Regions from separate parts of the Burkholderia lata genome, predicted to be linked through region 2. Evidence: riboswitches for the same ligand, from Rfam matches in the RefSeq annotation. Region 2 holds a riboswitch; the other holds the start of a gene.

Region 1 (11,947 bases), on a different replicon from region 2:
CGCGGCAAGCGCCAGCAAGAATGCCGTGACGATTCGGCTCAGCAACGTGATCTCCCGGAGGGTTGGCGGGCGGCCGCACGACGGCGGCGCCCGGTGGTCCGCCGTGCAGGGCGGCCGGCGGAACGGATGGAACCGGTGACGATACGTCGATCTGGATCATGAAACAAACGCAATATTCTTCTATGCAAAGATGCAAATATTTTATGAATTGACCGGCAGCGCCGGATGCCGCCCGTCGCGCTCATGGAAACCCGGTTCGAATGAATCCTCGACAGATATTTCGTGCGCGAAATAAATCACGGACTATATTTCGCATACGAAATAACTACCCGGACGAGGATGGCCATGACCTCCCAACCCATCGAGTTTTCCGCCGCAGACGGCTACGCGCTGCGCGGCACACTGTGGTCGCCGGACGCCGAGCCGCGCGCGCTGGTGCTGATCCATCCGGCAACGGCCGTGCCGGAGCGGTTGTATGCGGGCTTCGCGCGCTTCCTGACCGAACGCGGCTTCGCAGCGCTTACCTACAACTATCGCGGGATCGGTGCATCTCGCCCCGCGCGCCTGGGCGCGCTGAAGGCCCGCATGCGCGACTGGATGGAACTCGACGTGGGCGGCGCGACCGCGTGGGCGCGGCAGGCGTACGAAGGATTGCCGCTGCTGGCGGTCGGGCACAGCGTCGGCGGGCATGCGATCGGGCTGTCGGCCGCGACGCCGCACCTGCGCGCGGCGGTGCTCATCGCCGCGCATGCGGGCAGCACACGGCTGATCACGCAGGCAGCCGAACGCCTGAAGGTGCGGCTGATCCTGCGCGTGCTCGGCCCGCTGATGTCGGCGCTGCTCGGCTATGTGCCCGGCAAGCGGCTCGGGCTCGGCGAGGACATGCCGGCCGGCGTGTTCCGCGAATGGAGCCGCTGGACGACGCTGCCGCACTATTTCTTCGACGATCCGACACTCGGCGCGGCCGAGCGTTACGCGAAACAGCAGTTGCCGATCCTCGCGCTCGGCTTCGACGACGACCCGTGGGCGAACCCGACTGCGATCGGGCTGCTGGTAAGCTATCTGACCCGCGCGGCGGTCGAACGCCGCCAGATCGATCCGCACACGGCGGGCAGCGGCCCGGTCGGGCACATGGGCTTCTTCCGCAGCCGCCCCGGCACCGTGCTGTGGCCCGACGTGGCCGACTGGCTCGCGCAGGCACTCGACACGCCGCGAGCCGCGGGCCGTCCTTCCCTTTCCATTGCAGCCGGGAACCCAGCTTGAGCGAAGACCGACGACTGTTTTTCATGTTGAACATCGGCCAGCGGCGCGTGCAGCGCTGGATCGACCGCAAGGCGGAGACCGAGACGCGTGCGAGCGCCGCGCAGGCCGGCGTGCTGTTCTGCCTCGCGAAACAGGATGGCGCACTGATCGGCGAAGTCGGCGCCGCGCTGCAGCTTGCGCCGTCCGCGATGACGGGGCTCGCCGACCGGATGGCGAAAGCCGGCCTGATCACGCGTCATGCCGATTCGGACGACGGCCGCGCGACACGGTTATACCTGACCGACGAAGGCCACGCGGCACTCAAGCGTGCGCGCGTGCTGTTGCGCGAACTCAACGGCAAGCTGTGCGACGGGTTTTCCGACGACGAACTCGATGTCGTCGCGCGCTGGCTGCATGCGCTGCAGGAGCGGTTTCCGGTGGAACGCTGAGCGGCGGCGAAGACGCCGTGTCGTCACCGCCTTCCGAGTCACGCCGTACGCGTGATCTCACGTGCCGCGGCGCAAACGACGCAGCGGCACGTACCCGGTCAGGCTCAGGCAGCCTGCGGCAGCGCAGCGGCCACGGATCCCGCCTTCAGCGCCGCGACCTTGCCGATCGTATCGACGCACGCGTGCGCGAGTTCCGCGCCCTTCACGAGAAAGTGCTCGTGGAAGAATCCGACATGCTCGGCCGACCCGTGGAAATGATGCGGCGTCAGCACCGCCGACAGCACCACCACATCGGTTTCGAGCTGCACCTGCATGAGACCGGAAATCACCGCTTGCGCGACGAAGTCGTGGCGATAGATACCGCCATCGACGACCAGGCCGGCGCACGCGATGGCCGCATATTTGCCGGTTTTCGCGAGCAGTTTGGCATGCAGCGGAATTTCGAAAGCGCCTGCCACTTCGAAGAAATCGCAATCCGCCTGGCTCAGGTTCGCATTGACGAGTCCGTCGACGAACGCGTTTCGGCACTGGTCGACGATCTCCTTGTGCCAGCACGACTGGACAAAGGCGATACGCGGAGCGGCAGTGCGGGAGGGGGAAGCAAGTTGGGTCATCGATAGGTCCTGTGTGAGTTGAATGGGCGCACAGGGACAAGCCGCGTACCTTGCGTACGCAACGAACCCCGCTCTCTCTCATCCGGACTTTGACCGTCGGCCCCGGAATCCAACCGGGTCTGCTGACCTTGCCGGGCACATGCGTGCCGGCAAGCGCTCGCGGGCTACGCGCAATCGCGCGATTACCGCCGGTGGGGAATTTCACCCCGCCCCGAGAACGTTCGCGGCACATTGGCCGCGCCGGAAATCTATCACACTCCCGTCGCACTGGCGCTTCGACGTCACCGCTCGTTCCGTGCACCGGACGAACCCACGGCCCGCCTTTCCCGCGATCGGCTCGCCGCTCCAGTCGCCTTTTCGCCGATCCGACGGAAACCTTGCGACGACCTGCCATTCGGCTTGGAATTTGAAATGATATAACATATCATTTCGCGTGCTCGTCCGCCCGACGCCGTTCCACTTTGGGTGGCCGAGCCTCGCCGAGCCATGTTCCAACGGGTCACTGCGCGTCGCTGACGCAACAATATATCGTATCCAGCCGTGACTCGCATCGCTCGTTATCCGATCCGATTCCAACCGATTCACCGACCATGCGCGACCTCCCTCGTCTACCGCTTCGCCCGCTCTCGTCCCTTTCGCTGATCCTGTTCGCCGCCGTCGCGCACGCACAGACCGAACCACCCGCCGTGTCCGGCACGCCGCCGACCACTGCGCTCGCCCCGATCTTCGTGACCGCGAACCCGCTCGGCGACAGCGAACTGATCGCGCCGACCGTCCAGCTTTCTGGCGATGCGCTGACGCGCCGCCAGGCCGATTCGCTCGGCGAAACGCTGAACGGGCTGCCCGGTGTGTCGACCACCACCTACGGGCCGATGGTCGGCCGCCCGATCATCCGCGGGATGGATGGCGACCGGATCCGGCTGCTGCAGAACGGCGTCGCGGCCTACGATGCGTCGTCGCTGTCGTACGACCACGCGGTGCCGCAGGACCCGCTGTCGATCGAACGCGTCGAGATCGTGCGCGGCCCGGCTGCGCTGCTGTACGGCGGCAACGCGGTAGGCGGCGTCGTCAACACGATCGACAACCGGATCCCGCGCGAAGCGATCCAGGGCGTGACGGGGGCGCTCGACGCGCGCTACGGCGGCGCGAACTCGGTACGCGCGGGCGCCGCGCAGGTCGAAGGCGGCAACGGCCGCTTCGCGTTCCACGTCGACGCGTTCGACCGCGAAACGAGCAAGCTGCGAATTCCCGGCTACGCGCGCAGCAGCGCACAACGCGCGATCGACGGCCCCGACACGCCGCAGCCGTACGGCAACGTACCGAACAGCGACGGCCGCGTGCACGGTGGCGCGGTCGGCGCGTCGTACACGTGGGCGGACGGCTTCGCGGGCCTGTCCTACAGCGGCTACGAATCGAACTACGGCTCCGTCGCGGAAAGCGACGTGCGGCTGCGGATGCGCCAGGAACGCCTTGCACTCGCGTCCGAGATGCGCAACCTGAGCGGCCCGTTCACGAAGCTGAAATTCGACTTCGCATACACCGACTACCGCCACAAGGAAGTCGACAACGGCGAGACCGCGACCACCTTCCGCAATCGCGGCTACGAGGCGCGCATCGAGGCAACGCATCGCAAGATCGGCCCGTTCGAAGGCGCGATCGGCGTGCAGTTCGGCCAGAACACGTTCTCCGCGCTGGGTGACGAGATGCTCGTGCCGTCCACGCGCACGAACAGCGTCGCGCTGTTCGGCCTCGAGGAATGGCAGGTGGTCCCGGCGCTCAAGCTGAGCCTCGGCGGCCGTTTCGAGCACGTGAAGGTCGATCCCGATCCCGCCGGCGTCGAGAAATTCGCAGGGGCGCAGCCGCGCGAATTCAACGCGGGCAGCCTGTCGGCCGGCGCGCTGTTCTCGCTGACACCCGTGTGGTCGGTGGCAGCCAACGTCGCGTACACCGAACGCGCGCCGACCTTCTACGAGCTGTATTCGAACGGCCCGCACGATGCGACCGGCCAGTTCCTGATCGGCAACCCGAACGCGTCGAAGGAAAAGGCCGTGTCGACCGACCTGTCGCTGCGCTACGCGAGCGGCCCGAATCGCGGCAGCGTCGGCGTGTTCTACAACCGCTTCTCCAACTACCTGACCGAGTACAACACGGGCCGCGTCGTGGACGACGACGGCGAACCGGTCGCGCCCGGTACCGACGGCTCGCTCAACGAGGCGATCTACCGTGGCGTGCGCGCCGAGTTCTACGGCATCGAGCTGGACGGCAAGTGGCGCGCGTTCGCGCGGCGCGGCCATACGGTCGACCTGGAGCTGACGGCCGACTACACGCATGCGCGCAACGTCGACACGGGCCAGCCGCTGCCGCGCATCGCGCCGCTGCGCGCGACGCTCGCAGCCGACTACGGCTACGGCCCGTTCGGCGCGCGCGCGCAAGTCACGCATGCGTGGTCGCAGCATCGCGTGCCCGACAACGACTTCTCGACGGATGGCTACACGTCGCTCGGCGTGATGCTCACCTACAAGTTCCGCGTCGGCCCGACGCACTGGCTCGCGTACCTGCGCGGCGACAACCTGACGAACCAGGAGATCCGCTACTCGACCTCGGTCGTGCGCGGCTTCGCACCGGAAGGCGGCCGCAGCGTGATGGCCGGGTTGCGCACCACGTTCTGACCCTCTCACGGTCCGCGGCGCCCGCCGCGGGCCGCTTTCCGGCGCCCCCACTCCGCCGCGAATATCCGTTTATAGGCCATTACCGCCAATCGCGCGGCACACGCCGATGCCGCCACTCGGTTCCCTCCCCAATTAGCGTCCAACAAAAATCCTTTTATTCATCCATAAATCGAATCAAATTCATCAGACGATTATTAGCAAACAGACATTTTTTGTTTCGCCCAATAAAACCGGTTTCAAATTCCACGTATAAACCTTTGAATCACGGGCGCGCTGGCGGGTTTTGATCGAAATCAAGAACGCCCGCCTGGTAAGGTTTTCAGTGCTAAAAAAACTAATATCAGGGTTTTCAACGGGTAAAGAATCATCCGGTATACCCGTTAATGCCGGCACGAGCCCGTATCTGGTCGAACAATAATTTCAATTCGCTAACCACACGCACAGAGGCACACTGTGAAAATCGCCAGAATGAGCATCAAAACAAAACTCCTTGGCGGCTTCGGCCTGCTCGCCGCGGTCGTCGTGATCGTGTCGGGCATGGCACTCAAGGCGCTATCCGATACGAACGCCGAGTTTTCCCGCTACATGAACGGCATCAATGCGCGGGCGACCCTTTCCGCGCAAATCCGCACCGCGGTCGACCGGCGCGCGATCGCCGCGCGCAACCTCGTACTCGTGACCAAACCGTCCGACCTCGAGCTCGAACTGGCCGAGGTGAACCAGGCGCACAAGGACGTGCAGGACCATCTCGCGAAGCTCAAGGACATGATGGCGAACGCGACCGATACCTCCGATCGCGCGCGCGAACTGGTGGGCGACATTGTGCGCATCGAAGGCAGCTACGGGCCCGTCGCGCTGCGCATCGTCGGCCTCGCGCAGGCCGGCAAGAAGGACGAGGCGACCGCCGACATCGACGACAACTGCCGCCCACTGCTCGCGCAACTGGTACGCGCCACCGACGCATACGCGACCTATACGCATGAGCGCGAACTCGCGATCGCGCAGCAATTCGCGGATCGCTATGCGATGGAGCGCAACCTGCTGGCCGGCATCTGCCTGATCGCAGTCGCAGTCGCGGCATGCGGCGGCCTGTGGCTGACGCGCAAGATCACGGTGCCGATCGGCTCGGCTGTTGACGTCGCACGCACGGTCGCGAACGGCGATCTCGGCAGCCGCATCGACGTGAGCGGCAACGACGAGACGCGCGATCTGCTCGACGCATTGCGAACGATGAACGAGCGGCTGATCGGCATCGTCGGCCGCGTGCGCGATTCGTCGAACAGCATCGCGCACGCGGTCGGCGAGATCGCGTCGGGCAACCTCGACCTGAGCCAGCGCACCGAAGAACAGGCCGCGTCGCTGCAGGAAACCGCCGCGACGATGGAGGAATTCACGTCGACGGTGCGATTGAACGCGGAGAACGCGCAACAGGCCAGCTCGCTCGCCGCGAACGCATCGGACGTCGCACAGCGCGGCAGCTCGGTGGTCGGCCGCGTGGTCGACACGATGACGGAGATCGGCCACAGCTCGTCGAAGATCGCCGACATCACCGGCATCATCGAAGGCATCGCATTCCAGACCAACATCCTCGCGCTGAACGCGGCCGTCGAAGCGGCACGTGCCGGCGAACAGGGTCGCGGTTTCGCGGTGGTCGCGAGCGAGGTGCGCAGTCTCGCGCAACGTTCGTCGACGGCCGCGAAGGAGATCAAGGAACTGATCTCCGCGTCGGTGCAGACGATCCGCGACGGGTCCGAACTCGCGGGCGAAGCCGGCAAGACGATGTCGGACGTCACGCAGGCCGTAGCGCGCGTGACGGACATCATGGGCGAGATCGCGGCCGCATCGGCCGAGCAGAGCCGCGGCATCGACCAGGTGAACCTGACGATCACGCAGATGGACGAGACGACGCAGCAGAACGCGGCGCTCGTCGAGCAGGCCGCGGCCGCATCGAAGTCGCTCGAGGCGCAGGGCCGCGAGCTGTCCGAAACGGTTGCCGCATTCCGGATGCCGTCCGGCACGCACGTGACGTCGCCGGGCGCATACGCGCAAGAGCCCGTCGCGCATCACTGGCAACCGGCCACTGCGTAACCGATACCGCAAGGAGGCGACGATGCGCACGCTGTTCCGCCGTACTGCCTGCGTCACGCGTGCGCGCACCGCGCGAAGCGCGGCCGCACGCGGCACGCGGTGCGGCTGCGCATCGTCACCGTCCGGCGCGGCAGGTTCGCATGCACGACATCGTGCCTCGCCGATTCGCGTCGCGCGCTCGCGGCACGCATACGTGTAGCTCGGTGTAGCTCGCGCATCGGCGCAGCCGCCGTATCGACGGTCGTTTCTACCGACCGGTGAGAGGCTTCGTGCGCGCGTCGCGATCTGCACATCGTCACGCACGATCGCACGTGATACGCCCGCTTCCGCATCGCATGGCGCACGCTGCGTCTACAGCGTCGCGCAAGTTTCGATCCCGCCCGTGTATCGCGCGTTGCCACACCGGCGACATGGAGATCGCGCTGCATGCGCACGCGCACCGCTCGCCGATGCAGACTTTTAAAACGCACGAATGACGAGTATGCTTAAAAAAGCACTCCCCGTTCGGACGGCGAATCGCGTGCCCTGACTCCCGTCCGATCGCATTGCGGCCCCATCGCTGCGCACACTGCGTATCGATGGCGGCGTCTGCTTCTCGCGCCACGGCCGCACGAACCTTTCCCCCAACAATCGTCAGGAGAGCTGGTGAGCCGACTCGTCGTCGTATCCAATCGCATTGCAGATCCTCGTAAAGCCGCGGCCGGCGGGCTCGCCGTCGCCGTGAAAGACAGCCTGCAGGAATCCGGCGGTGTCTGGTTCGGCTGGAGCGGGAGGCTGCGCGGCGGCGACGATCAACCTACGCATGGCGACGAGGTGCAGATCCAGAACGTCGGCGGCATCCAGCTCGCGACGATCGATCTCGACCCGCAGGATTACGACGCGTACTACCTCGGTTATTCGAACAACGTGCTGTGGCCGGTGTTTCACTACCGGCTCGATCTCGCGCAGTTCGACCGCCGCTTCGCCGACGGCTACCGGCGCGTCAACCAGCTGTTCGCGCGCAAGCTGCGCACGCTGCTGCGGCCCGACGACACCATCTGGGTCCACGACTACCAGCTGATTCCGCTCGCCGCCGAGTTGCGCGCGATGGGCTGCACGAATCCGATCGGCTTCTTCCTGCACATCCCGATGCCGCCGCCGCCGATCATGGCCGCGATCCCGGAACACGAATGGCTGATGCGTTCGCTGTTCGCCTACGATCTCGTCGGCTTCCAGACCGAGTCGGATCTGCTCCACTTCGAGCATTACGTCGAAGCGGAAGCCGGCGCTGCACGGCTACCCGACGGCCGCCTGCGCGCGTTCGGCCGCACGCTGTCGGCCGGCGCATTCCCGATCGGCATCAACGTCGACGAGTTCGAATCGCTCGCGCGCGATCGCGACGGCATCGACATGTTCGAGCGGATGCGCGACGAGTATTCGCGCCGCCAGCTGCTGGTCGGCGTCGACCGGCTCGACTACACGAAGGGATTGCCGCAGCGCGTGCATGCGTTCCGCCAGTTGCTCGAGCAGTATCCGGAGAATCGCAACCGCGCGACGCTGATCCAGATCGCCGCGCCGAGCCGCGAGGATCTCGGCGCGTACGACGACCTGCGGCGCGAGATGGACAGCCTGTGCGGCGCGATCAACGGCGACTACGGTGAGCTCGAGTGGATGCCGATGCGCTACATTCACCGCACCGTCGCGCGCAAGCGCTTGCCGGGCCTTTATCGTGCGAGCCGCGTCGCGCTCGTCACGCCGCTGCGCGACGGGATGAACCTCGTCGCGAAGGAATTCCTCGCCGCGCAGGACGCCGCCGATCCGGGCGTGCTCGTGCTGTCGCGTTTCGCCGGCGCGGCCGAACAGTTGAAGTCGGCGCTGCTCGTCAATCCGTACGACACGCAAGGCACCGCACAGGCGATTCAGCGCGCGCTCGCGATGCCGCTCGAAGAACGCCGCCAGCGTCACGCGGCGTTGATGGCGATCGTGCGCAAGACCGACGTGCACTGGTGGCGTACGCGCTTTCTCGACGCGCTCGCCGAAGCCGCCGAAGTCGCGGCCGCGACCGAATCCTGACGCGCGCTCACGCGTCCGTCGCCGCGTATTCGAGCGCCGCGCCGTTCACGTCGCACAGGTCGACCGACACCGGAATGCCTTCGCGCAGGCTCTCCGTCAGCACGCAATACGCATCGAACTGATCGAGCACGCGCGTCGCGGCCGCGAGATCGGCCCACGTCTTGCCGATCGACAACCGTACCGACATCGCGCCCACCCGCACCCTGCCTGCTTCGTTCTGCACCATGTCGACGTCGATATGCGCGGCAATCGGCTGCGGATCGACATGCTGCTTTTCCAGCGCGAACAGCAGGCTCGCCGCGAGACAGGTCGCGACGGCCGCGGCCAGCAACCGGATCGGGTTCGGCCCGCGCCCGTCGCCGAGCGGCGGCGGTTCGTCAGTCAGCACCGGCGCCAGCGTCGTGCCGGCAAATGAAACTTCGAAACAGAAACGCGCCTGCTGCGCGACATCGACCGATACGTGCGCCTCGCTCATGGCGACTCCGTGATGATCATCGGGGAAAGGAATGCCGGCACGCAGTCGCTTCGACGCGCGCCGCTCGCAGGTTTGCGGCATCTTCAGCGATCGGGTTCGCGTGGCGGCCCGTACGCGACGAAATCGCGCTCGACCGAAGACGCCTGCTCCGTTTCGACCGCGCCGCCGCGTGCGCCGGCTTCGTCGTCCGGCGCCGCCGTCTTTGCCGGCGACGGTTCGACGCGCCCGTCGATCAGCGCCTGCAGCGCGTCGCGTTCGAGCACCTCGCATTGCAGTAGCCGTTGCGCGATGCGTTCGAGCGCCTCGCGGCGGTCGGCGAGCGTCGCCGCGACCCGTGCATGTGCGTCGGTCAGCAACGTATGCACCTCGTCGTCGATCATCCGCGCGGTGTGCTCGCTGCAGCGGCCGTCGCCCGCATGCCATGCGCCGGGCATGCCCTGGCGCGCATCGCCGTCGTCGAACGTCGCGAGCCCGATCTTCTCGCTCATCCCGTACTGCATGACCATGTGGCGCGCCATCGCGGTCGCGCGTTCGAGATCGTTCTGCGCGCCCGTCGACACGTCGCCGAACACGAGTTCCTCTGCCACGCGGCCACCGAGCAGCGCATCGATCCGGTCGAGCAGCTCGCTTCGACGCAACACGTAGCGATCCTCGGTCGGCACCTGCTGCGTATAACCGAGCGCCGCGACACCGCGCGGAATGATCGACACCTTCTTCACCGGATCGCAATGCGCGCGGCTTTCCGCGACGAGCGCGTGGCCGGCCTCGTGATACGCGATGGTCAGCTTCTCCTGCGCGTTCATCACGCGGCTCTTGCGCTCGAGGCCCGTCAACGCGCGGTCGATCGCCTCGTCGAAGTCGGCCATGCCGATCGCCGGCTTGCCGAGTTCGGCCGCATGCAGCGCCGCCTCGTTGACGACGTTCGCGAGATCGGCGCCGACGAAACCCGGCGTGCGCGACGCGAGTTCGCCGAGATCGACGTCGGCGGCGAGCTTCACGCGTTTCACGTGTACGCCGAGGATCTGCCTGCGGCCGTTCACGTCGGGCCGGTCGATCGCGATGTGGCGATCGAAGCGGCCCGGCCGCAGCAGCGCGGGATCGAGGATCTCGGGGCGGTTCGTCGCAGCCATGATGATCACGCCGGAGCCGGCCTGGAAACCGTCCATCTCGACGAGCAACTGATTGAGCGTCTGCTCGCGTTCGTCGTTGCCCGACATCGGCCCGACGCCGCGCACCTTGCCGAGCGCATCGAGCTCGTCGACGAACACGATGCACGGCGCCTTCTGCTGCGCCTGCTCGAACAGGTCGCGCACGCGCGCCGCGCCGACACCGACGAACATCTCGACGAACGCCGAGCCGCTGATCGAGAAGAACGGCACGGCTGCCTCGCCGGCCACCGCGCGCGCAAGCAGCGTCTTGCCGGTGCCCGGTGCGCCGACCACCAGCACGCCCTTCGGGATCTTGCCGCCGAGCCGCTGGTAGCGGTCGGGGTTGCGCAGGAACGCGACGAGCTGCTGCAGTTCGGCCTTCGCTTCGTCGATGCCCGCGATATCGTCGAACGTGATGCCGGTTTCCTGCTGCACGTACACGCGCGCGCGGCTCTTGCCCATCCCGGTGAAATCCTGCAGCCCGCCGCGCTTGCGCAACATCATGTTCCAGATGAACACGAACAGCACGAGCGGCAGCAGCCACGAGGCAAGCGATGCGATCCAGCTGGTATCGGGCGCGCCGTGATAGCGGATGCCGGCGGCGGTCAGCGTGTCGGTCAGGTGCTCGTCGGTCACGCGGTTGGTCGTGAAGCGCCACGGTGCGCCGGCCTGCTGCACGGCCGCCACTTCCGACGCCGGCAGCATCGTGCCGGCCTGCGGCATCTTCAGCGTGCCCGAGATCGCTGCGGGGCCGACTTCGAGATCGTCGACGAGCCGCGCGGTGACAAGCCGGTGGAAATCGCTGTACGCGATCGACGCCGACGTCGGATGCAGCATCAGCAACTGCGCGGCGAACAGCACGAAGAAGCCCGCCGCGATCAGCAATCCCGGGTAGTCGAATTTCCTGTCCATGGCATCGGGCCGGACGTGCACGCTACGTTGCGCGGCACGGCGGACGTGTGCGGGCGCACGCGCAGCCGGCGCGCGCCATCGGCGGCCATGCGGAAGCGGCATTCATGCGCGCCATCGTCGCCTCGCCTCATCGCCTCGTTCGTCGCATCAATGGCACCGCGACGACGCCGTCGGCCGGCGCCGCCGGGCAATCCTCGCCCGGGCGGCACGCTGCGACGCGCCGCCCCTGAATCCAGTCTAGCTCGCGCGCGAGCGTCGCGCATCGCCCGAGGCGCGACTCGAATCGTCCGACAAACAC
Region 2 (11,947 bases):
CGCGGCGAAGACCTGTCGCCGTATTTCGCGCTCGTCGAACGTCATGCGCTGCCGATTCGCGTGATCGGCGGCATCTGGTGCGCGGGGCGCGATGAAGCACACGTCGCCGAGATCGTCGACGCGGGCGCGCGTTTCGGCAGCACGGTGCTCAACTGTCAGCTGTATGCGCATCACGCGGACGGCCATCCGCTGTCCGACCGCGAAGTCGCCGATTTCTACCTGCGTACCTACGAGCGCGGCGAGCGAGCCGGCTGCCTGCCGAGCGTCGAAGTGCACGTCGACATGTGGAGCGAGGATTTCACGCGCGTCGCACGCGTCGCGCGGCTTGTCGAACAAGCCGGCGTGCCGTTCCGGATCACGCTCGATCATTCGCACCTGCTGTTCAAGATCGGCAATCGCGCCGAGCTCGACGCATCGGGCATGCGCGACGCGGCCGACGACGGCCGCCGGTTGCTCGACCCGGCATCGCCCGACGCGCTCTACACCGACTGGATCGCGCGCGGCTGGGTCCGGCATGCGCATGCGCGCAGCGTGATGCCGAACAATCCGGACAACCCGTGGATGCGCCGCGCCGACGGCCGGCCCGGGCGCGGCATCCAGTATCCGTTCGTCGCACCCGCACCGGGCGCTTATCACGGCGCATGGCACGCGGCGGCGCTCGATACGTGGAAGGCCGCGCTGCACCAGTTGCTGCAATCGCAGGCCCACGCACAACCGGCGCGCGTCGAGCAGATCAGCTGCGAGTTCATCCCGTTTCCCGACTACGGCGGCGGCGCACGCTATTCGATCTTCGACAACAACGTCGCGTGCGCGCACTGGCTGCGCGACACGTGGCACACCCTCGCCGCGCCACCGACAGCCGACCTCGCGCGCACCGGCACCTGATTCGAACCCCGCCCCCCACTCGAACCCCAAGGACAGAACGATGACGCAGGCCTTCCATTTTTCGCTGAACCGGATGAGCGCACCACGCTTGCCCTTCGACCGTTACGTCGCGCTATGCCGGCGCCTCGGCGTCGACACGATCGAGATCCGCAACGATCTCGACGGCGTCGAGATCGCCGACGGCACGCCGGCCGTCGCCGTACGCGCGACGGCCGAAGCCGGCGGCGTGACGATCCTGACGATCAACGCGCTGCAGCGCTTCGAGCAATGGAACGCCGAGCGCGCAGACGAGGCGACCGTGCTGGCCGACTACGCGACGCAATGCGGCGCGCGTGCGCTGGTGCTGTGCCCGACCAACAGCCTGAGCGACACGCGCGGCGCGGACGAGCGCCACGCGGATCTCGTGAAGGCACTGAAGGCGCTCAAGCCGATCCTCGACGCGCGTGGCCTGCTCGGCTTCATCGAACCGCTCGGTTTCGAGGAGTGCGCGCTGCGCCGCAAGTCGGATGCGGTGAAGGGCATCTACGACGCGGCGGGCGAGCAGGTGTTCCGGCTCGTGCACGACACGTTTCACCACCACCTGTCGGGCGAGGACATCTTCTTTCCGAACCTGACGGGCCTCGTGCACATCTCGGGCGTCGAGGAAGACGACCTGCCGGTCGACCGGATGCGCGACAGCCATCGCGTGCTGGTCGGCGGCGCCGACCGGCTCGGCAATATCCGGCAACTGCGCGAACTGCTCGCGCGCGGCTATCGCGGCGCGTTCTCGTTCGAGCCGTTCGCAAACGAAATCGCCGAAGCCGACGACATCGAGGACCGGCTGCGTTCGAGCATCGACTACGTGCGCGGTGAGCTGGCGGCTCAATGACTGCCGCCACGGCGTGCGGTCGACTTGAACCACGCGCCGGCGGAAAACCACAACATCAACAGGAGAACGGAATGATCGAATTCGCGTTGTTCGGCGCGGGACGCATCGGCAAGATCCACGCGGCGAATCTCGCGCGCCATCCGGGTGCGAAGCTGAAGTACGTCGTCGACCGGCATGCGCCGTCGGCCGAAGCGCTGGCCCATGCGCACGGCGCGCAGGTGGCCGACGTAGAACGCGCGCTCGGCGATCCGGCGATTACGGCGGTCGTGATCGCATCGAGCACCGACACGCATGCCGACCTGATCGTCGCGGCGGCGAATGCGGGCAAGGCCGTGTTCTGCGAGAAGCCCGTCGACCTGACCGTCGAGCGCTCGCGTGTGTGCGCGGACGTCGTCCGGCGCAGCGGCGTGACCTGCATGATCGGCTTCCAGCGCCGCTTCGACCCGACGTTCGCCGCGCTGAAGGCGCGCGTCGAGCGCGGCGAGATCGGTGCGCCTGAAATGCTGGTCGTCACGAGCCGCGACCCGGGCGCGCCGCCCGTCGACTACATCCGCAGCTCGGGCGGCATCTTCAAGGACATGCTGATCCACGATTTCGACGTGTTCCGCTGGATCCTCGGCGACGAAGCGCAGACGCTGCACGCGACCGGCAGCTGCCTGACCGATCCGGCCGTGCACGACGCGGGCGACATCGATTCGACTGCCGTGACGATCCGCACGCGGCGCGGGCTGCTGTGCCAGATCAACACGTCGCGGCGCGCCGCCTACGGCTACGACCAGCGTTTCGAGCTGCTCGGCAGCCACGGGATGCTGCAGGCCGGCAACGTGCGGCCGACCGAGGTGAGCGCGTGGCTCGCGGCCGGCATCGCGACGGATGTGCCGGAGCCGTTCTTCCTCGAACGCTACCGGCATGCGTACGCGGCCGAGATCGCGCACTTCGTCGACGCGCTGCGCGACGGCACGCCGGTCCGCACGACGATCGACGACGGGCTCGCCGCGCTCGAACTGGCCGAGGCCGCGATGACGTCATGGAAAACGGGGCGCGTAATCGAGCTGTAACGTCACCGGTAGCAAGCGGCGGCACACCGCTCAAGCGGGTCGCCGCCGGACGATCGGCTGCACACCGGAACGGCCTGTAGCGAGCACGCCGTCGCATCGGGAAAATTTGCCGAAGCGTCGCGCGGCGTCGGCGTGAAAACACGTATGATGGCGAATTGATCTGCGTCGCCGACATCCCGCTTTTTCACCACCATGCTCGATCACCTCATCTGCGACTGCGACGGCGTGCTCGTCGACAGCGAAGTCATCGCCGACCGCGTCCTGCTCGACACGCTGTCCGCCACGTTCCCGAATCTCGATTTCGAAGCCGCCGCCAAGTCGGCGTTCGGCCAGCAGACGTCGCGCTTCCTGGCGGGAATCGAATCCCGCTTCGGGATCGAGATGCCGGCCAACTTCATCGAGACCATCGAGCACAACATCGAGAGCGCGCTGGCGCAATCGCTCGCGCCGATCTCCGGCGTGCGCGACGCGCTGCTGAAGGTGAGCCTGCCGGTGGCCGTCGTGTCGAACAGCCGGCTCGCGCGCGTGCGCAGCTCGCTGAAGCGTGCGTCGCTCACCGAGATCTTCGGCGATCGCGTGTTCAGTTCCGAGCAGGTGGCGCGTCCGAAGCCCTACCCCGATGTGTACCTGCACGCGGCGCACACGCTCGGCGTCGCGCCGGAGCGCTGCATCGTCGTCGAGGACAGCGTGTCGGGGTTGAATGCCGCACGTGCGGCGGGCATGAAGACGATCGCGTTCGTCGGCGCGAGCCACATCCCCGACAACTACGCGGACGCGCTGCGCGCGATGGGCATCACGCGAATCATGCGCAAGATGGACGAACTGCCGGCGTTCGTCGAAGCCGGCATGCGCGGCGAATTCGGCGACGTGCAGTCCTGATGCTTTTGACGGCCCGACCAGGCTGATCGGGCCGATCCGGCGTGCGCCGGTTCACGCACGCCGTGCCACGGGCGCGAACGCGCCCGCCTTCCTTTCCCTCAGGCCGGCTCGCAGCAGCGCTCGCGCGCGGCGGCCAGCGCCTCGCGGAACTCGACGAGTTCCGCGATCGTCAGCATCGGCAGCCCGTGCTGTTGCGCGAAACGCTCGACATCGTCGCCACGCGTCATCGTGCCGTCCGGATTCATCAGCTCGCACAGCACGCCGGCCGGCTTCAGGCCCGCGAGGATCGACAGGTCGACCGTGCCTTCGGTGTGACCGCGGCGTGCCAGCACGCCGCCCGGTTGCGCACGCAACGGAAACACGTGGCCGGGACGCACGATGTCGTGCGGCTTCGCACCTTCTGCGATGGCCGCGCGGATCGTCGTCACGCGATCGGCCGCCGACACGCCCGTATGCACACCTTCGCGTGCCTCGATCGATACGGTGAACGCGGTGCCGTTGCGGCTCTCGTTGGTCTGCACCATCGGCGGCAGTTCGAGCGCACGCACCGTGTCGTCGGTCAGGCACAGGCACACGATGCCGCTGCATTCGCGGATCAGCAGCGCCATCGTCTCGGGCGTGATGCGCTCGGCGGCAACGATCAGGTCGGCTTCGTTCTCGCGGTCGTGGTCGTCCTGCAGCACGACCGCACGGCCTGCGCGCATCGCTTCGAGCGCGGCGGCGATGCGCGGCGGCACCGGTTCGGAATCCAGCAACGGGAGATCGGCAAAGGCGTCGGCGGGTGCCGACGAAATGGACATCAAGGACATGTGAAACGCTCCTCGCGAATACGATTTGGGCGAAAAACGTTTCAGGGCATTGCAAACAGACAGAACGACAACCCGCTTCGCACGCATGGCGAAGCGGCCCTGACGGACATGACTATCTGCACATCTTCTCTCATCCGGACTATGACCGTCGGCTCTGGCATTCGACCAGATCTGCTGACCCCGCGCGGATGCGCGGGCGCTCGCGGGCTCGCCGGCTTACGCCAGCCTACCGCCGGTGGGGAATTTCGCCCCGCCCTGAAGACGCACTGATTGCCGGATGGGGCAACCCCATCTGCGGCGGGCCAAGCATACAACAGCTGCGCGCGCGGCGCAGCGAACACCCTCTAAAACCTTACTGACGACTCCGTCTAACGGCATCGTCCAAACGGCCGACGAACGACCCGCGATCGCGCCCGAACGACGCGAACGCAGCCCGCTTCCGTGCGACCTGCGTGGCCCGATCAGCCGGCCGCGTGCGCGGCATGTGCCGCGTGCGCCGCATCGGGCACCAGCCAGCGCGGCGGCACCTCGGGGCTCACCGTCACGCGAAACGCACGCGCTTCGCTGTCGCCCGGGTTGCGCAGGCTGTACGGCTGGTCGGCATCGAACACGATCGCATCGCCGGTGGCAAGCAACTGGCGGCGCTCATGCACGCTGACTTCGAGCGTGCCCTCGCTGACGACGAGGTTGACCGTCGTGCCGGGTGCACGGCGGGCGCCGGGCTCCGTATGCAGCGGCGCGATCCGCAGCTCGTGGAATTCGGCCGCGGCCGGCTCGCCTTCCGGGTACAGCGCGCGCGCCGAGAAGCGGCCGTTCGAGCTGACGACCCGCGACGCGCGCTCGGCCGCCAGATGCTCGAAGCCATTCACCGCATGGCGGCGCAGGAATGCGGCGACCGAGACCTTCAGCGCCGCGGCGATCTTGCAGAGCACCTTGATCGACGGCACGCTGCGCGCCGACTCGATCTGCGCGAGCATCGCACGCGACACGCCGGACAGCCGTGCGAGCGCATCGAGCGACAGTTGCCGCTCGGCGCGCAACCGCGCGAGGTTCACGCCAACGACCTGTTCGAGAACGTCGAGCGACGCGGACGCCCGCGCATCGGCGGCGTTGCCGGACTCGAAGGAAGACACGTCGCGCACGAGCGCCAGGGATGAAGACATAGCATTGCCTCCGGGCCGCTTGTGCAGCCCTGCGTATGGGGTAAGCCGGGATCGGAATCGGGTTGCGCCAGCAACGGCGCGTATCGAGACGCTATCACCCGGCCTTGCACCGGCAAACGAAGTTATCTTCACACCGTTATCAGCATCGCGGAGGAATGCGTTTCTCGCGACCCTTTTCCTGCCGCTATCGCGTCGCACGAGCGCCGCTCATTGCATCGCTCGTTACATCGCTCATTGCGCCGCTGGCGCCGCGCCGCGTGCCGGCCCGCGCGCGCCGAGCCGCATCGCGAACCACGTGACGACGAGCGCCGCGAACGTCACCGCGACGGCCACCCACGGCAACGCGTCGAGCGCGAGGCCGTGACCGAGCGCAAGGCCGCCGAGCCACGCGCCGAGCGCATTGCCGACGTTGAACGCGCCGATGTTCAGCGTCGAGGCGAGATGCGGCGCGCTCGCGGCCTTCTCGACCACGTGCGCCTGCAGCGGCGGCACCGTCGCGAACGCAGCGATCCCCCACACGAACACGGTCACGGCCGCCGCGACCGGATGGTGGCTCGTCCTGGCGAATACGACCATCACGGCCATCAGCGCGACGAGGATCGCGATCAACGACGGCATCAGCGCGCGGTCCGCGAGCTTGCCGCCGAGCGTGTTGCCGATTGTCAGTCCCGCGCCGAACAGCACGAGGATCAGCGCGACCGCACGCGGCGAATAGCCCGACACGGACTGGAGAATCGGCGCGATGTACGTGAACACGACGAACACGCCGCCGAAGCCGAGCACGGTCATCAACAGCGCGAGCCACACCTGCGGCTCCTTCAGCACGCGCACTTCGTGACCGAGGCCGACCGGCCCGCTGTCGTGGCGATTCGGCACGAGCGCGGCTACGCCGCCGAGCGCCAGCACGCCGAGCGCGGCGACGATCCAGAACGATGCACGCCAGCCGAGCAACTGGCCGACGAAGGTGCCGAACGGCACGCCGAGCACGTTCGACAGCGTGAGCCCCGTGAACATCAGCGCGATCGCGCTCGCGCGCTTGTCGGTCGGCACGAGCGACGCGGCGACCACCGCGCCTATCCCGAAGAACGACCCGTGCGCGAACGACGTGACGACGCGCGCGACCATCAGCATCGCGTAGCCGGACGCGGTCGCGCACAGCACGTTGCCGACGATGAAGATCGCCATCAGCAACTGCAGCGCGGCCTTGCGCGGCATGCGGCTCGTCAGCACCGCGAGCAGCGGCGCGCCGGCCGCGACACCGAGCGCGTAGCCGGTGACCAGCAGGCCGGCCGACGGCAGCGACACGGCCAGGTCGTGCGCGACTTCGGGCAGCAGGCCCATGATGATGAACTCGGTGGTACCGATGGCGAAGGCGCTGATCGCAAGCGCCAGTAACGGGATGGGCATGACGTTCTCCGGAAGGCGGCGGGCGCGGCGCCCGGTCGGTGCCGCACCGCACAAAAGGCAGGTTGTGCGCATTGTCCCGAAGATGCCTATATTTGATAATTGGCGTGGCATTTGAACCATTTTCAAATATTTCTGAAAAATCCCATGGATCGACTGGGCGATATCCGGCTGTTCGTCGAGGCGGCCGAGCTGGGCAGCCTGTCCGCCGCCGGGCGCAAGCTGAACCTCACGCCGGCCGCCGCGAGCGCGCGCCTCGCCAAGCTCGAGGCGGCGGTCGCCACCCGGCTGTTCGACCGCTCGACCCGGCAGTTGCGGCTCACCGACGAGGGCCGCCTGTACCTGAACGGCTGCCGGCAGGCATTGCAGGCGCTCGACGACGCGAACGCGCTGCTGCAGGCCGGCCGCAATGTCGTCGGCGGCCGGGTGCGGCTGTCGGCGACGTCCGATTTCGGCCGCCGCCGGCTGCTCGACTGGCTCGACGAATTCACCGCGCGCTACCCGGACGTGACGTTCTCGCTGACGGCGTCCGACTCGACGGTGAACCTGTGGCAGGACGAGATCGACCTCGCGATCCGCTTCGCCGCGCCGCCCGACGGCGCACTGATCGCCCGCCGGCTCGCCGCGGACCGGCGCGTGCCGTGCGCGGCGCCGTCCTTCATCGAGCGCCACGGCGTGCCGAACGACCCCCACGATCTGGCCCGCTTTCCGTGCAACGTGATCACGGTGGCGTCCGGGCCGATGAACACGTGGCGCTTCACGCGCGGCGACGACACGCAAACCTGCACGGTGCCGCTCGGCACCGCATTCGAGACCAACGACGGCGGCCTCGCCCGCGAGTGGGCGCTGCGTGGCCGCGGCATCGTGCTGAACTCGATCTGGGATGTCGCCGACGACATCCGTGCCGGGCGGCTCAAGGTCCTGCTGCCCGACTGGCGGCACCAGAGCGCGCCGCTGCACGCGATCTATCCCGGCAAGCGCTACATGGCGCCACGCGTGCGCGTGCTGCTCGACTTTCTCGCCGAACGCTTCGCGCGCGAGGAAGCCGCGCATGAAGACCTGTTGAATGCGTGCCGCTGACGGCCGGCACGCCACCATTCAAGGGTCGGAACGTGACGGACGGCGTCGCGCGGCCGCAACCCGCCGCCCGTCCCGACCAGCATGAAAAGCTATAATGGAAGGCTTTCCCGACGGCTTTTCATGCTGGCTGCGCGCGATCCGCGTGCAGCGCACGGCCGTCCCGATTCACCCTATAGACGACGCCCCCAGGTCAACCACTGCGAACGGCGAACCCCCCATGACCAAGAAAGTTTACGTAAAGACCTTCGGCTGCCAGATGAACGAGTACGACTCGGACAAGATGGTGGACGTGCTGAATGCGGCCGAAGGCCTCGAAAAGACCGATACGCCGGAAGACGCGGACATCATCCTGTTCAACACCTGCTCGGTGCGTGAAAAGGCGCAGGAGAAGGTGTTCTCCGATCTCGGCCGCGTGCGCGAGCTGAAGGAAGCGAAGCCCGGCCTGCTGATCGGCGTCGGCGGCTGCGTCGCGAGCCAGGAAGGCGCATCGATCGTGTCGCGCGCGCCGTACGTCGACCTCGTGTTCGGCCCGCAAACCCTGCACCGCCTGCCGCAGATGATCGACGCGCGCCGCGAGAGCGGCCGTGCGCAGGTCGACATCTCGTTCCCCGAAATCGAGAAGTTCGACCACCTGCCGCCCGCGCGCGTCGAGGGGCCGAGCGCATTCGTGTCGATCATGGAAGGCTGCTCGAAGTACTGCAGCTACTGCGTGGTGCCGTACACGCGCGGCGATGAAGTGTCGCGCCCGCTCGACGACGTACTGACCGAAGTGGCCGGCCTCGCCGACCAGGGCGTGCGCGAAGTCACGCTGCTCGGCCAGAACGTGAACGCGTATCGCGGCGCGCTGGCGGCCGGCTCGTCGGAAATCGCCGATTTCGCAACGCTGATCGAATACGTCGCCGACATCCCCGGCATCGAGCGGATCCGCTACACGACGTCGCACCCGAAGGAATTCACGCAGCGCCTGATCGACACCTACGCGAAGGTGCCGAAGCTCGTGAACCACCTGCACCTGCCCGTCCAGCACGGCTCCGACCGCATCCTGATGGCGATGAAGCGCGGCTACACGGTGCTCGAATACAAGTCGGTGATCCGCAAGCTGCGCGCGATCCGCCCGGACCTGTCGCTGTCGACCGACATGATCGTCGGCTTCCCCGGCGAGACCGAGGACGATTTCGACAAGATGATGGCGCTCGTGCACGAGATGAGCTACGACACCAGCTTCTCGTTCATCTACAGCCCGCGCCCCGGCACACCGGCCGCGAACCTGCACGACGACACGCCGCGCGACGTGAAGCTCAAACGCCTGCAACATCTGCAGGCGACCATCGAGGAAAACGTCGCGCGCATCAGCCAGTCGATGGTCGGGAAGGTCGAGCGGATCCTCGTCGAGGGCCCGTCGCGCAAGGACCCGAACGAACTCGCGGGCCGCACGGAGAACAACCGGGTCGTGAATTTCCCGGCGCCGCTCGCGTCGCACCCGCGCCTGATCGGCCAGATGATCGACGTGAAGATCAACCATGCGTACCCGCATTCGCTGCGCGGCGAGCTCGTGCTCGTCAGCGACGACGCGAGCGCGGCCACCCACTGACTGACGCTCAACAGGAACCCGACGCCACTTTGAAGCCGACCCAAGCACTGGAATTCGTCGCGCCGCGCGACGACAACGCGCGCCTCGCCAACCTCTGCGGCCCGCTCGACGAGAACCTGCGGCAGATCGAACAGGCGCTCGACGTCACGCTATCGCGACGCGGCCACCGGATCGCGATTCGCGGCCGCGGCGCCAAGCTCGCGCTCGCCGCGCTCGAGAACTTCTACAACCGCGCGCGCGATGCGTTGTCGGTCGACGACATCCAGCTCGCGCTGGTCGAAGTACGCCACACGGCCGGCAACGGCCGCCAGGACACGCTCGACGTGCGCTTTCGCGGCGACCCCGACCATCCGTTCGACGACCCCATCGTACAACTCGACGCCAGCGAGCCGGACGAGGAGCCCGCACCGAAGCTCTACACGCGGCGCGCCGACCTGCGCGGCCGCACGCCGGCACAGCGCGAATACCTGAAGCAGATCCTTTCGCACGACGTGACGCTCGGCGTCGGGCCGGCCGGCACCGGCAAGACCTACCTCGCGGTCGCGTGCGCGGTCGACGCGCTCGAACGCGACCAGGTCAAGCGGATCGTGCTGACGCGCCCGGCCGTCGAGGCCGGCGAGCGGCTCGGCTTCCTGCCGGGCGATCTCGCGCAGAAGGTCGACCCGTACCTGCGCCCGCTGTACGACGCGCTGTACGACCTGCTCGGCTTCGACAAGACGGCGAAGATGTTCGAGCGCCAGATGATCGAGATCGCGCCGCTCGCGTACATGCGCGGCCGCACGCTGAACCACGCGTTCATCATCCTCGACGAGGCGCAGAACACGACGCCCGAACAGATGAAGATGTTCCTCACGCGGATCGGCTTCGGCTCAAAGGCGGTCGTGACCGGCGACACGAGCCAGGTCGACCTGCCGCGCGGCCACAAGAGCGGCCTCGTCGAGGCGCAGCAAGTGCTCGGCGGCGTGCGCGGCATCGCGCTCACGCGCTTCACGAGCGCGGACGTCGTGCGCCATCCGCTCGTCGCGCGCATCGTCGAGGCATACGACGAATTCCACGCGCAGCACCAGGACGGCTGACCGGCCGGCGGCACCTGCACGCCGCCCCGGCCCGACAGCCCGGCCCGGCCCGCCAGACGGCGCGCCGGGCTTTTTTTCGCCTGCTTGAATTCGGGTGCGATCGGCCGTTTGGTGTATCCTCAACGCGTCCTAATCGCCGCACGCGTCATGAAATCCTCCCGTTCTCGCAAGTCCGGGCGCGCCCAGTCCACCGCGCCCGCCTCCCCCCGCCTTTCGCTGTTCGACGCGAAGGGCAAGGCCCGGACCGTCAACGCGCAAGGGCTGCGAATCGACTTCCCGGATGGCCGCAGCCTGATGTTCGACCTGTCGGGCAGTTCGGGAGAAGCCGCCGTCGCGATCGTCGCGCAGCACAACGATCCGGCCATGCGCGCGAAGCTCGCGCTGCAGCCCGAGCACTACGACAGCGTGACGCTGCACGTGGGCGCCGAGCCCGCACCGCGCGAAGACGACACCGAAGACGCGCTACGCGAGCCCGAGCTCGACCTGTCCGTGCAATACGGTGACGAAATCACGAGCGACGTGCGCAAGACGCTGCCGAAGCGCAAGCTGATCGCCGAATGGATCGAGCCAGCGCTGTTCGCCAGCGCGCAGCTCACCGTGCGCTTCGTCGGCGAGGAAGAAGGCCGCACGCTGAACGCCGGCTATCGCCACAAGGACTACCCGACCAACGTGCTGACCTTCGCGTACGACGCGGCGCCCGACGGCACCGTGATCGGCGACCTCGTGCTGTGCTGCCCGGTGGTCGAGAAGGAAGCGCACGAGCAGGGCAAGCCGCTCACGGCCCACTACGCGCACCTGCTGGTACACGGCGCACTGCATGCGCAGGGCTACGACCACGAGACGAGCGACGAAGACGCGGCCGAGATGGAAGCGCTCGAAGTCGACATCCTCGCGAAGCTGGGCTTCCCGAACCCGTACCAGTAAGCCCTCTGCACGATGCGCAACGCCGCGACGCTCCCGCCTGCCTACCCGCCGTCGATCGGCGACGGGCGTCTGCTGACGGAAGACGAGCTCGCGGCCTCGCTCGCACACACGATGCGCGACTGGGACGGCCAGCAGGATCTCTGGCTGTTCGGCTATGGCTCGCTGATCTGGAACCCGGGGTTGCCGACCATCACCGCCGTGCGCGGCAAG

What was found. A riboswitch is a leader RNA that binds a small molecule or an ion and turns the genes downstream of it on or off. The one in region 2 is predicted to bind FMN.
Region 1: linked by a shared signal. The riboswitch ahead of BCEP18194_RS30405 (6,7-dimethyl-8-ribityllumazine synthase) and the one ahead of ribB (3,4-dihydroxy-2-butanone-4-phosphate synthase) in region 2 are both predicted to bind FMN.

What each region holds. Positions count from the first base shown of each region.
Region 1 is NC_007511.1:1,710,622-1,722,568, reverse strand. It holds gene BCEP18194_RS30420 (ABC transporter substrate-binding protein) at 1-45, opposite strand, end outside; gene BCEP18194_RS30415 (alpha/beta hydrolase family protein) at 346-1,263, shown strand; gene BCEP18194_RS30410 (MarR family winged helix-turn-helix transcriptional regulator) at 1,260-1,691, shown strand; gene BCEP18194_RS30405 (6,7-dimethyl-8-ribityllumazine synthase) at 1,796-2,305, opposite strand; FMN riboswitch at 2,372-2,528, opposite strand; gene BCEP18194_RS30400 (TonB-dependent receptor) at 2,896-4,974, shown strand; gene BCEP18194_RS30395 (methyl-accepting chemotaxis protein) at 5,443-7,062, shown strand; gene otsA (alpha,alpha-trehalose-phosphate synthase (UDP-forming)) at 7,708-9,114, shown strand; gene BCEP18194_RS30385 (OsmC family protein) at 9,122-9,589, opposite strand; gene ftsH (ATP-dependent zinc metalloprotease FtsH) at 9,673-11,649, opposite strand.
Region 2 is NC_007510.1:3,146,955-3,158,901, forward strand. It holds gene BCEP18194_RS20250 (hypothetical protein) at 1-885, shown strand, start outside; gene BCEP18194_RS20255 (TIM barrel protein) at 926-1,753, shown strand; gene iolG (inositol 2-dehydrogenase) at 1,825-2,811, shown strand; gene BCEP18194_RS20265 (HAD family hydrolase) at 3,004-3,690, shown strand; gene ribB (3,4-dihydroxy-2-butanone-4-phosphate synthase) at 3,789-4,499, opposite strand; FMN riboswitch at 4,618-4,766, opposite strand; gene BCEP18194_RS20275 (helix-turn-helix domain-containing protein) at 4,961-5,662, opposite strand; gene BCEP18194_RS20280 (MFS transporter) at 5,894-7,069, opposite strand; gene BCEP18194_RS20285 (LysR family transcriptional regulator) at 7,214-8,146, shown strand; gene miaB (tRNA (N6-isopentenyl adenosine(37)-C2)-methylthiotransferase MiaB) at 8,364-9,737, shown strand; gene BCEP18194_RS20295 (PhoH family protein) at 9,767-10,813, shown strand; gene ybeY (rRNA maturation RNase YbeY) at 10,961-11,737, shown strand; gene BCEP18194_RS20305 (gamma-glutamylcyclotransferase) at 11,750-11,947, shown strand, end outside.